Caballeronia sp. LZ062: one gene and its partner. The protein of the gene in region 1 interacts with the protein of each later gene in a pairwise test. Links are inferred from orthologs where the notes say so. Each region holds a gene or a part of one and is shown in the gene's direction. Other genes may lie near its edges. The genes, in order: ftsA and P9239_RS17570.

What was found.
Region 2: the proteins of ftsA (region 1) and P9239_RS17570 interact in binary tests that used the Escherichia coli proteins (3 or more experiments, as listed by UniProt). The link is inferred for Caballeronia sp. LZ062 from one-to-one orthologs.

The regions. Positions count from the first base shown.
Region 1 is NZ_JARTWB010000002.1:105,241-111,751, forward strand. The notes cover bases 681-3,527. They hold ftsA (cell division protein FtsA), read left to right. Parts: upstream 681-1,411; coding sequence 1,412-2,644; downstream 2,645-3,527. Other genes in these bases: P9239_RS06535 (cell division protein FtsQ/DivIB), read left to right, coding at 681-1,385; ftsZ (cell division protein FtsZ), read left to right, coding at 2,788-3,527. In the rest of the region: P9239_RS06530 (D-alanine--D-alanine ligase), read left to right, coding at 1-620; more of P9239_RS06535, read left to right, coding at 633-680; more of ftsZ, read left to right, coding at 3,528-3,984; P9239_RS06550 (peroxiredoxin), read left to right, coding at 4,249-4,752; lpxC (UDP-3-O-acyl-N-acetylglucosamine deacetylase), read left to right, coding at 5,019-5,936; P9239_RS06560 (DUF721 domain-containing protein), read right to left, coding at 5,986-6,480. UniProt on the Escherichia coli protein: Essential cell division protein that assists in the assembly of the Z ring. May serve as the principal membrane anchor for the Z ring.
Region 2 is NZ_JARTWB010000002.1:2,459,173-2,465,618, forward strand. What follows is about bases 1,389-4,170. They hold P9239_RS17570 (rod shape-determining protein), read left to right. Parts: upstream 1,389-2,148; coding sequence 2,149-3,192; downstream 3,193-4,170. Other genes in these bases: gatA (Asp-tRNA(Asn)/Glu-tRNA(Gln) amidotransferase subunit GatA), read right to left, coding at 1,389-1,389; gatC (Asp-tRNA(Asn)/Glu-tRNA(Gln) amidotransferase subunit GatC), read right to left, coding at 1,471-1,770; mreC (rod shape-determining protein MreC), read left to right, coding at 3,384-4,170. In the rest of the region: more of gatA, read right to left, coding at 1-1,388; more of mreC, read left to right, coding at 4,171-4,484; rod shape-determining protein MreD, read left to right, coding at 4,481-4,993; mrdA (penicillin-binding protein 2), read left to right, coding at 5,083-6,446. UniProt on the Escherichia coli protein: Forms membrane-associated dynamic filaments that are essential for cell shape determination. Acts by regulating cell wall synthesis and cell elongation, and thus cell shape.

The DNA.
Region 1 (6,511 bases):
AGCTCGTGTGGCAGCAGACCGGCATTCCGACGCCGCCGTTCGAAACCGTCTATCGCGGCGACGACTATGCCGAGCGCGCGCAGGAGATCATCGCGAAGCTGGGGCTGCCGCTTTTCGTTAAGCCGGCGAGCGAAGGGTCGAGCGTCGCGGTCATCAAAGTGAAGAGCGCAGAACGGCTTGCGCCGGCGCTGGAAGAAGCCGCCAAGTTCGACAAGATCGTAATCGTGGAGAAGAGCATCGAGGGCGGCGGTGAGTACACGTGCTGCATCGCGGGCGATCTCGATCTGCCGGTCATCAAGATCATTCCGGCGGGCGAGTTCTACGACTATCACGCGAAGTACGTCGCCGACGACACGAAGTATCTGATTCCGTGCGGCCTGACGGACGCTGAAGAAGCGCGCATGAAGCAACTGACGCAGCGCGCGTTCGACATGCTCGGCTGCACGGACTGGGGCCGCGCCGATTTCATGCTGGACGCCGACGGCAACCCGTACTTCCTCGAAGTGAACACGGCGCCGGGCATGACGGATCACTCGCTGCCGCCCAAAGCGGCGCGTGCGGTCGGCATCAGCTACAAGGACCTCGTTGTGAAGGTGCTGTCCCTCACCCTCAAGAACTGACGAAGCGCAAACATGTGGAACAACGTTCGCCAGATGAATCTTGCCGCCAGCGCGCTGCACGCCATGCTCGTGCTGATGCTGCTGTGCGCGGCGGGCGTCTATGCGATCCAGCGTCCCGAGTTCCGGCTGCGCGAGATTCAGATCGACGGCGACACCTCGCACATCAATTCGCCGACGGTGCGGGCGAGCGTCGTAGGACACCTGAAGGGCAACTTCTTCACCGTCGATCTCGACACCGCGCGGACCGCGTTCGAACAAATGCCGTGGGTGCGCCGAGCGAGCGTGCGCCGCGTGTGGCCGAACGCGATCGCGGTGACGCTGGAAGAGTACAAGCCGCTCGGCACGTGGGGCAGCGACCAGCTGGTGAGCGTGGACGGCGAGCTATTCACCGCGAATCAGGGTGAGCTCGACGACGATCTGCCCGCGTTCGACGGTCCCGACGGCACGGCGAAGGAAGTGGTCGCGCGGTATCGCGACTTCCAGAAATGGTTTGCGCCGCTCGACGCGCAGCCGGAGGAAGTCACGCTCTCGCCGCGTTTCGCGTGGACCGTGAAGCTCTCGAACGGCACGCAGATCGAACTGGGCCGCGAGCGCAATCAGGACACGCTGTATGACCGCTGCAAGCGTTTCGTCGCGTCGTGGGCATCGGTGACGGGGCGGTGGGGCAAGGAGATCGAATATGCGGATTTGAGGTACCCCAACGGCTTCGCGATACGCGCCGCCGGCATGCGCTTCATCAACGACACCGACAAGGCCAAGAAGTAAGCAGACATCACAGGCATGAGCACGCTATGAGCAAAGACTACAAAGACCTGCTGGTTTCCCTCGACATCGGAACGTCGAAGGTGGTCGCGATCGTCGCCGAACTGAAGGGCGAAGGCCACTACGAGGTGATCGGACTCGGTCAGAGCGACTCGAAGGGGTTGAAGAAAGGCGTCGTGGTCAACATCGAGGCAACGGTGCAATCCATTCAGCGCGCGCTTGAAGAAGCCGAGCTGATGGCGGACTGCAAGATCACGAACGTCTTCACCGGCATCGCGGGCAGCCACATTCGCAGCTTCAATTCGAGCGGCATGGTCGCGATCAAGGACAAGGAAGTCACGCAGACGGACGTCGCTCGCGTGATCGAAACGGCCAAGGCGATCAACATTCCGACCGATCAGCAGGTGCTGCACATCCTGACGCAGGAATTCATCATCGACGGTCAGGAAGACGTGCGCGAGCCGATCGGCATGAGCGGCATTCGCCTCGAAGTGAAGGTGCATATCGTCACGGGCGCGGTGAGCGCGGCGCAAAACATCGTGAAGTGCGTGCGCCGCTGCGGGCTCGAAGTGAATGACCTCATCCTGCAGCCGCTTGCGTCGTCGCTCGCGGTGCTGACCGAGGACGAAAAGGAACTGGGCGTCGTGCTCGTCGATATCGGCGGCGGCACCACCGACATCGCCATTTTCAGCGAAGGCGCGATTCGTCATACGGCGGTGATTCCGATCGCGGGCGATCAGATCACGAGCGACGTCGCGATGGCGCTGCGCACGCCGACGCCCGACGCGGAAGACATCAAGGTGACGTACGGCATCGCCAAGCAGGCGCTCGCGGACCCCGACGAGATGATCGAAGTGCCGGGTCTCGGCGAACGCGGTCCGCGCACGCTGTCGCGTCAGGCGCTGGCCGCGGTGGTCGAGCCGCGCGTCGAAGAGCTGTTCTCGCTCGTGCAGCAGGTCGTGCGCGAATCCGGCTACGAAGAGCTGCTGTCGAGCGGCGTGGTGCTGACCGGCGGCGCGGCGATGATGCCCGGCATGGTCGAACTCGGCGAAGACATCTTTCTGAAACCGGTGCGCATCGGCGTGCCGGAGTACGCAGGCGGTCTCGCGGACGTCGTGCGCAACCCGCGCTATTCGACCGCCATGGGCCTGCTCGCCGAAGGACGCTCGCAGCGTATGCGCGGACGCAAGGTCGCAGTGCAGAACGGATCGATGGGGCAAGTGCTCACACGAATGAAAGACTGGTTCCTCGGAAACTTCTGAAGCTTGCGCGGAACAGAGCAGTACGAAACAAACGTATTTAAGTAATGAATATAATTCGCGCCGGTACCGGCGGCTAGCGCGCGGCGAGAGGTTGCCCGATCTCTCTCCGGATAACGCCGATCTTCATTCTTGACGGAGGCAACATGGATTTCGAAATGCTGGAAACGGAAACCAACGGAACGATCATCAAGGTGGTCGGAGTTGGTGGTGCGGGCGGCAATGCCGTTCAGCACATGATCAACCGGGGTGTGCAGGGCGTCGATTTCATCGTGATGAACACCGACGCACAGGCGCTCGCACGTTCGCGCGCGCCGCACGTGTTGCAGCTGGGCATGACCGGCCTGGGCGCAGGCGCCAAGCCGGAGAAGGGCAAGGAAGCGGCTGAAGATGCGCGCGAGCGTATCGCCGATGCACTGCGCGGCGCGCACATGGTGTTCATCACCGCGGGCATGGGCGGCGGCACGGGCACGGGCGCTGCGCCCGTGGTCGCGCAGATCGCGAAGGAAATGGGCATTCTGACGGTCGGCGTCGTGAGCAAGCCGTTCGAATTCGAAGGCGGCCGCCGTATGCGCGTGGCGGAAGCCGGCTCGCAGCAACTGGAGGATCACGTCGATTCGCTGATCGTCGTGTTGAACGACAAGCTCTTCGAGGTGATGGGCGACGACGCCGAGATGGACAAGTGCTTCCAGTGCGCAGATGACGTGCTGAACAACGCTGTCGCGGGCATTGCGGAAATCATCAACGTCGATGGTCTCGTGAACGTCGACTTCGAAGACGTGAAGACCGTGATGGGCGAGCAGGGCAAGGCGATGATGGGCACGGCGACCGTCGCCGGCGTCGATCGCGCGCGTCTCGCGGCTGAACAGGCGGTGGCGAGCCCGCTGCTCGAAGGCGTCGATCTGTCGGGTGCGCGTGGCGTGCTGGTCAACATCACGTCGAGCCGTTCGCTGCGTCTCTCCGAAACGCGCGAAGTGATGAACACCATCAAGAGCTACGCCGCTGACGACGCAACCGTGATCTTTGGCGCGGTGTACGACGACGCAATGGGCGACGCCCTGCGCGTGACGGTGGTCGCAACGGGCCTCGGCCGCGCGGCGAAGAAGCAGCAGCAAGCGCCGATGACGCTCCTGCGCACGGGCACAGACAATCAGCCGGTCGCGCACGCGTCGCACAACACGTATGCGCCGCAGCACGGTCAGGCAACGGATTACGGTTCGCTGGACACGCCGGCTGTGTGGCGTTCGTCGCGCGAAACGGCGGCATCGCACGTGCAGGCATTGCAGGAAAAGGGCGTCGATACGTACGACATCCCGGCGTTCCTGCGCAAGCAAGCGGACTGAAGTCGCGCTGTGCTCGTTGCTCGCTAGTTAGCAAGAGCAATGCAGCCACCGCAGGCACGCGCCCGGCGTGAGCCGGCGACGCAGGTTTCGCGTGGGGCGACTGTCCAAGGCCGCGTCAGCATCAGACGCCAGGCCGTGGCCAGCCGACCTCCACGAATTTGCCGACGAGCAAATGAAGCCTGAATCGTCGAGGAATGCGAGGCAAGAACTGCGGGACGATGTAATCGCAAGGATGTTCGAGCACTGACGAGGGAAGGATCGAGCATGATCGAAGTGGGTGAAACGTTGCCTGATGTGCGTCTCTTCGAGTTCATCGAAGTGGCGAGCGAGGGCTGTGCCGTGGGACCGAACGGGTTCGCGGTGCGCGAGCGGACGGCCGGCAAGCGCGTGGTGATCTTCGGATTGCCGGGCGCATTCACGCCGACGTGTTCCGCCAGACACGTGCCGGGTTATGTCGAGGCGGCGGATGAATTCCGGGCCGCCGGCATCGACGAAATCTGGTGCGTTTCCGTCAACGACGCGTTCGTCATGAACGCGTGGGGACGCGATCTCCAAGCCGCGGGCAAGGTGAGGATGATGGCGGACGGCAGTGCGCGTTTCACTCAGGCACTCGGACTGGATCAGGATTTATCCGAGCGTGGCATGGGAATCCGTTCTCAGCGTTACGCGATGGTGGTCGACAATGGCGTGGTCAAGACGCTCGCTGTCGAAGCGCCCGGAAAGTTCGAAGTCAGCGACGCTCGCAGCATCCTGGCGACGTTGAGCTGAGTGCACCGGCGTCGCGTTGTCTTTGCGCAACGCTTGAAGACGCCCTCGCATTCGGCGGCAACTTGGGGCCGATGACCGGAAATGCCTCCATTCCGGCCATCGGCCCGTTCTACTTGACTGTCCCTGCGTCGCGGCGTAACACGGGGAAACAGTTGATACCACTTCGTTTGGGACGGCTCACTCCGAATGGAGTATACTTCGATCTATTAGAATTCAATGAACGATTAATTCTCTTTATTGGGAATTGCTATCGGAAAAAAAAAATTATGTTGAAGCAGCGAACAATCAAGACCGTCGTCAAAACCGTGGGAATCGGGCTTCATTCCGGCCGCAAGGTCGATCTGACGCTGCGCCCGGCACCGGTTGGAACGGGCATCGTGTTTTCTCGTATCGACCTGCCGCAGCCGGTCGACATTCCCGCGTCCGCCATGGCAATCGGCGATACGCGGCTCGCGTCCGTGCTGCAGAAGGACGGCGCGCGCGTGTCGACTATCGAGCACCTTATGTCGGCGTGCGCGGGCCTGGGCATCGACAATCTGTACGTCGATGTGACCGCCGAGGAAATTCCGATCATGGACGGCAGCGCGTCTTCGTTCGTGTTTCTCATTCAGTCGGCGGGTATCGAAGAGCAGAACGCGCCGAAGAAATTCATCAAGGTGAAGAAGCCTGTCGAAGTGCGCGATGGCGATAAATTCGCGCGTCTCGAACCGTATTTCGGCTTCAAACTGAGCTTTACCATCGATTTCCGCCATCCCGCCGTCGATAAAACCGGGCAGGCGCTGGAAGTCGATTTCGCGACCACGTCGTATGTGCGCGAGATTGCGCGCGCTCGCACGTTCGGTTTCGCGCATGAAGTGGAAATGATGCGCGAGCTGGGTCTCGCGCGCGGTGGCAGCATGGACAACGCCATCGTGCTCGACGAGTACCGCATCCTGAACAACGACGGGCTGCGCTACGACGACGAGTTCGTGAAGCACAAGATGCTAGACGCGATCGGCGATCTGTACGTCGTGGGTCATCCGCTGCTCGCGTCGTACACCGCGTACAAGGGTGGTCACGCGATGAACAACATGCTGCTGCGCGAACTGCTCGCGAACGAAGAGGCGTTTGAAATCGTCACGTTCGAGGACACGCAGAAAGCGCCGCGCGGTTTCGCGTTCGATACGCAGACGGCGTTTGCCTGATCATCGGCAAACAGCAGGACGGAAAGGTGAGCGGCAGCGAAAGCGCCGCTCATTTTTTTTGCCCGCGCCCCTGGTGACGCGCCGCCATGCGCGCGAGCGCTTCCCGTAGCGGCGAAGGCGCGAGCGTCTCGGCGAGGTCGTGCAGCGCGGACGCGCCCGCCGCGGACATGCGCGCTTGCTTCGGCGGCGGCGCTTCCTTCATCGCTTGCGGACGCACGCGGATTTTCAGCGAATTCACCGCCCAGCCGCGCTGCTGGAGATCGGACAAGAGACGCGGCTCGATGTGCCGCAAGCGCGCGGCCAGCGCGTTGTGCGCGGCAAACAGCGCGAGCACGCCATCCTTGATGAAACCGGGCTCCACGTTCGCCGCCAGATAGTCGGGCAAGAGCGCGGTGAGATCGCGCTGCAACGCCGCGACTTGCTCGACGCCCCCGCGCAGCGCGCGAAACGCGTCCGTGCGATCGAGCACGTCGGCCAGCGCTTGCGGCCGGCGCGGATCGAACCGTCCCGGGCCGGACCTTGAATTTGTAGAAAAGCGGCTCATTTTTACTCAGCGGACGCCTGATGCGACCGCT
Region 2 (6,446 bases), 2.4 Mb from region 1 along the record:
GATCTGCAGACCGACCGGACGATTCGCATTCGCGCCCGCGCCGAAGCCGCACGGCACGCTCATGCCCGGCAGGCCCGCGAGGCTCACGGAGAGCGTGTAGATGTCGGCGAGGTACATCTGCACGGGATCGTCGGTCTTCTCGCCGAGATTCCACGCCACCGACGGCGCAACCGGCCCCATGATCACGTCGCACTGCCTGAACGCTTCCTGAAAGTCTCGCGCGATGATGCGGCGAATCTTCTGCGCCTGCAGGTAGTACGCGTCGTAATAGCCGTGCGACAACACATACGCGCCGACCAGAATCCGGCGCTTCACTTCCGGCCCGAAGCCTTCGGCGCGCGACTTCTTGTACATGTCGAGCAGGTCCTTGTACTCCGCCGCGCGATGCCCGTAGCGCACGCCGTCGAAGCGCGACAGATTGGACGAAGCCTCCGCCGGCGCGATGATGTAGTACACGGGAATCGAAAGCTCGGTCTTCGGCAGCGACACTTCGACGAGCGTGGCGCCGAGCGCTTCGTATTGCTTCAGCGCCGCGTCGATAGCGGCGCGCACGTCGTCGGCCAAGCCCGCGCCGAAGTACTCCTTCGGCATGCCGATGCGCAGGCCTTTCAAAGGCTTGTCCGCATCTTCGCTCCAGTTCTTGCCGAGATAGCGCGTGTAATCCTCGTTCTCGCGTTGCAGGCTCGTGGAGTCGCGGTCGTCGAAGCCGCCCATTGCGTTCAGCAGCAGCGCGCAGTCGGCGGCGGTTTGCGCCATCGGGCCGCCCTGATCGAGCGACGACGCGAACGCGATCATGCCGTAACGCGACACGCGCCCATACGTCGGCTTGATGCCGGTGATACCGGTGAACGACGCGGGCTGGCGGATGGAGCCGCCCGTGTCGGTGCCGGTGGCGGCCGGCGCGAGGCGCGCGGCGACAGCCGCCGCCGAACCGCCGGATGAACCGCCCGGCACGGCCTTCACGTCCCACGGGTTCTTCACTGCGCCGAAGTACGAGTTCTCGTTGGACGAGCCCATGGCGAACTCGTCCATGTTCGTCTTGCCGAGACACACCATGCCCGCGCGGTTCAGTCGCTCGACGACGGTGGCATCGAACGGGCTCGCGTAGTTCTCCAGCATGTGGGAGCCGGCCGTCGACGCCCAGCCGCGCGTGACGAACACGTCCTTGTGCGCGATCGGCAGGCCGGCGAGCGGCCCGGCGTTGCCCTGCGCGATGCGCGCGTCGGCGGCTTTCGCCTGTTCCAGCGTCAGTTCCGGATTCACGCCGATGAACGCGTTTAGGTCCTTCGCGGCTTCGATGCGTTGCAGGTACGACTGCGCCAGCTCGACGGCGGAGATTGCCTTCGAGTCGAGCGCGGCGCGCAGTTCGGTCAAGCTTTTCTGATGCATTGCAGTTCCCTGATGAGCGCGGCGCTTCACGCCACGCGCGAGATCATTGTTCCGATGGGCCAATGGGCCGATGCGCGACGCTCACTCGATCACCTTCGGCACGAGATAGAGCCCGTCTTGCACGGCCGGCGCGCAACGCTGGAACTCTTCGCGCTCGATCCGCTCAGAAACAGCGTCGTCGCGCAGTCGCAGCGCGACCTCCTCGATGGCATCGATAGGATGCGCGAGCGGCTCGATGCCGGAGGTGTCGACCGCCTGCATCTGCTCGACGAGACCGAAGAAGTCGTTGAGCCGCGCAAGCGTCGGTTCTGCCTCGTGGTCGGGCAGTTCCAGCCGCGCGAGATGCGCAATGCGTTTAACGTCGGTCAGGGTCAATGACATGGGATCACCGGAGAAAAACATGAACAACTCCCACGCCGAAAAGGTTCGCTGTAACAGTCAGTTACGAACCTGGCGGAAAGCCGTCGAAGCGGGGCCGAGGATGGCAAAAAGTGCCGTCCTTTTCCTATAGAAACCCCCAAATTATAAGGTATCATTACACGTTCGACCCACATCCGGATCGACCTGTCAGCGGCTTTCTCCCTGAATCGATGCATCTCGAGAAACGTTTGCGTGGCATGTTCAATTCCGCGGTAGATTTCTGCTCGGATTTGCATTCACGGCGGCCCGTTTCGCCGTCCCGGCAAACCGTTATTTTTTCCGCTGCCGTCCCCGGCGCTCTTAGCGAGGCACGGCTACCCAGCGAGACAGGATTTTTGAATGTTCGGCTTTTTGCGCAGCTATTTTTCCAACGACCTGGCGATTGACCTCGGCACCGCCAACACGCTGATCTACATGCGCGGCAAGGGCATCGTCCTCGACGAGCCGTCAGTCGTCTCCATCCGTCAAGAAGGCGGCCCGAACGGCAAGAAGACCATTCAGGCTGTCGGCAAGGAAGCGAAGCAAATGCTCGGTAAGGTGCCGGGCAACATCGAAGCCATTCGGCCGATGAAGGACGGCGTGATCGCCGACTTCACCGTCACCGAACAGATGATCAAGCAGTTCATCAAGACTGCACACGAATCCCGCATGTTCTCGCCGTCGCCGCGCATCATCATCTGCGTGCCGTGCGGCTCCACTCAAGTCGAGCGCCGCGCCATCAAGGAAGCGGCGCACGGCGCGGGCGCATCGCAGGTGTATCTCATCGAAGAACCCATGGCGGCCGCAATCGGCGCTGGCCTGCCGGTCTCGGAAGCAACGGGTTCGATGGTCGTGGACATCGGCGGCGGCACCACGGAAGTCGGCGTCATCTCGCTCGGCGGCATCGTGTACAAAGGTTCCGTGCGCGTGGGCGGCGACAAGTTCGACGAAGCCATCGTCAATTACATCCGCCGCAACTACGGCATGCTGATCGGCGAACAAACCGCTGAAGCCATCAAGAAGGAAATTGGCTCGGCGTTCCCCGGCTCGGAAGTGAAGGAAATGGAAGTCAAGGGCCGCAACCTGTCCGAAGGCATTCCGCGCAGCTTCACGATTTCGAGCAACGAAATCCTCGAAGCCCTCACTGATCCGCTGAACCAGATCGTTTCGTCCGTGAAGATCGCGCTGGAACAGACGCCGCCGGAACTCGGCGCGGACATCGCCGAGCGCGGCATGATGCTGACGGGCGGCGGCGCGCTCCTGCGCGACCTCGACCGCCTGCTCGCGGAAGAAACCGGGCTGCCGGTGCTCGTCGCCGAAGATCCGCTGACCTGCGTAGTGCGCGGTTCGGGCATGGCGCTCGAGCGCATGGACAAGCTCGGCAGCATCTTCTCTTACGAGTGATCGCCGGCTTCGGCGTCTCGCGTTCGTCTATCGACGCGTCGCCGAAGCGCACGCCAAAGCATGCCGCGTAACGCGACGCGCGCACGGCCCGGCACCCGTCCGGGCCTTTGTCGAAACAGCGTAGGGCAGGTCCCGCCACAAGCGAAACAGCCTGCAGCATCATCCACCCGCTCACGCCCTCGGCGCTGACCATGGAATACAGTCCGCCGCCACTCTTCAAGCAAGGCCCTTCGGCGCTCGCACGCCTCATCTTCTTCGTGGTGCTGGCCATCGCGCTGCTGGTCACGGACGTCCGCTACAACACACTCGAAATCGTGCGCGGCATGCTCGGCGCCGGGCTGTACCCGCTGCAGCGCGCGGCGCTCGTTCCGCGCGACATTTTCATGGGCGCAGCCGATCTCGCCGTCACAAGCGCGACGTTGCGCAGCGAGAACCGCAAGCTCGCCGACAAGAACCTCGAACTGTCCATCAAGGCCGGCGACGCTGCACAACTCAACATCGAGAACGCGCATCTGCGCGCGCTCCTGAACCTGCAATCGCGCGCGACCACGCAGACCACGCCCGCCGAAATCCAGTACGACACGCGCGATCCGTTCACGCAGAAGGTCGTCATCGGCAAGGGCTCACAGCAGGGCATTCAGGACGGCGCGCCTGTCGTGGATGAAGAAGGCGTGATCGGACAAGTCACCCGCGTCTTTCCGCTGCAATCCGAAGTCACGCTGCTGACCGACAAGGATCAGGCCGTGCCGGTGCAGATCGCGCGCACGGGGCTGCGCAGCGTCATCTACGGCACGCCGAAAGGCGATACGCTCGACTTGCGCTTCGTGCCGATCAGCGCGGACGTGCAGGCCGGCGACCAACTCGTGACGAGCGGACTCGACGGCGTGTATCCGCCGGGGCTCGCGGTCGCCGAGGTGCTGCGCGTCGACAAGCAGGCGGACACGGCGTTCGCACGCGTCGTCTGCGTGCCGGTCGCGGCGGTGCGCGGCGCGCGCCAACTTCTCGTGCTTCACTACAACGTCAACGTGCCGCCCAATCCGATCGAAGTCGAAGCGGCCGCTGCGGCCAAGGAAGCGAAGGAAAACAAGGGCAAGAAGAAGTCTGCGCCGAAGGCGGCTGCGGGCGCGAGCGCGCCGGTTGCCGCATCCGCGCCGGCAAGCGCGTCGGCGGCTGTGGCTGCGTCGGCGCCCGCCGCGAAGGCAGCCGCGCCGAAAGCGGCATCGAGCGCATCGGCCAAATCGGGCAAGAAGGCGCACGCGCCGAAACCTGCTTCGTCCGGAGCCGCGCGATGAACCGTCCGCAGTACATCCTTCAGCCGGTCAATCCGTACTTCATCACGTTCAGCCTGGCCGCTGCGTTCCTGCTGAACCTCGTGCCGTGGGGCCGACTCGTCGGCGTGCCGGACTTTGTCGCGCTCGTGCTGCTTTTCTGGAACGTGCAGCAGCCGCGCAAGGTCGGCATGGGCATCGCGTTCCTGCTCGGGCTCTTGATGGACGTTCATAGCGCGAACCTGCTCGGCGAGCACGCGCTCGCGTACACGCTGTTGTCCTACGGCGCGATCACCATTCACCGGCGCGTGCTGTGGATGTCGCTGCCGGTGCAGACGTTCGTCGTCGCTCCGCTGCTGATCGGCGCGCATCTCGTGCCGTTCATCATCCGTCTGATGACCGGCGCGGCGTTCCCCGGCTGGAGCTATCTCACGAACGGATTCATCGAGGCACTGCTCTGGCCGGTCGCGAGCTTCCTGCTCCTCATGCCGCAACGGCGCGCAGCCGATCCCGACGACACGCGCCCCATCTGAGCGCCGCGCGCGACACGGCGGCCAAAAATCGCCCGCGCGCCGACTACACTTGAATCGCGAAAGAAGCGCGAACCACTCGCGAAACCTGCATGACCGAAATCAAGAACACCGAGCAACAGTTGTCGAAGTTCCGCCTGCGCGTCGCGGCGGCGGGACTGTTCGTGTTCGTCTGCTTCGGCCTGATCGGACTGCGCTTTCTCTATCTGCAGGTCTGGCACTTCAGCAAGTACTCGTTGCAGGCGAACGAAAACCGCATCTCCGTGGCGCCCATCGTGCCGAACCGCGGCATCATCACGGACCGCAACGGCATCGTGCTGGCGAAGAACTATTCCGCCTACACGCTCGAAATCACGCCGTCGAAGATCAACGGCACGCTCGACGAAGTCATCGACAGTCTCTCTGAAGTCATCCCTATCGATTCGCGCGACCGGCGGCGTTTCAAGAAGCTGCTGGAGGACTCGAAGAATTTCGAAAGCCTGCCCATCCGCACGCGTCTCACCGACGAAGAAGTCGCCAAGTTCACCGCCCAACGCTTCCGCTTTCCCGGCGTCGAAGTGCGCGCGCGTCTGTTCCGCCAGTATCCGCTCGGCACGACGGCGGCGCACGTGATCGGCTATATCGGCCGCATTTCGCAGCGCGATCAGGAGCGCATCGACGATGCAAGCGATCAGAACGACGAGAACTCCGATCACTACGACCCGCGTCTCGATGCGAACAACTACAAGGGTACGGATTACGTCGGCAAGATCGGCGTCGAGCAGAGCTATGAGACGGAACTGCACGGGCTGACCGGCTTCGAGGAAGTGGAAGTGACGGCGGGCGGCCGCCCGGTTCGCACGATGTCGCGCACGCAGGCGACGCCGGGCAATAATCTCGTGTTGTCGCTGGATATCGGCTTGCAGCAGGTGGCCGAGCAGGCATTCGCGGGCAAGCGCGGCGCGCTCGTCGCCATCGAGCCTTCCACGGGCGACGTGCTCGCGTTCGTCTCCGCGCCGAGCTTCGATCCGAATTCGTTCGTCGACGGCATCGATCAGCAGACGTGGGACGCGCTCAATAATTCGCCGGACCATCCGCTCTTGAACCGTCCGCTGCATGGCACGTATCCGCCGGGCTCGACGTACAAGCCGTTCATGGCGCTCGCCGCGCTCACGCTGCACAAGCGCACGCCCGGCTGGGGCTTTCAGGATCCCGGCTATTTCACGTTCGGCGGTCACACGTTCCGCAACGACGTGCGTTCGGGTCAGGGCTGGGTGGACATGAACCGCGCCATCGTCGTCTCCAACGACACGTATTTCTACATGCTGGCGCGCGATCTCGGCGTGAACGCGATGGCGGGCTTCATGAAGCCGTGGGGCTTCGGGCAGATCACCGGCATCGACATCGCGGGCGAGGCGCGCGGCATTCTTCCGTCAACGGAATGGAAGCGCAAGGCGTATCGCAAGCCCGAGCAACA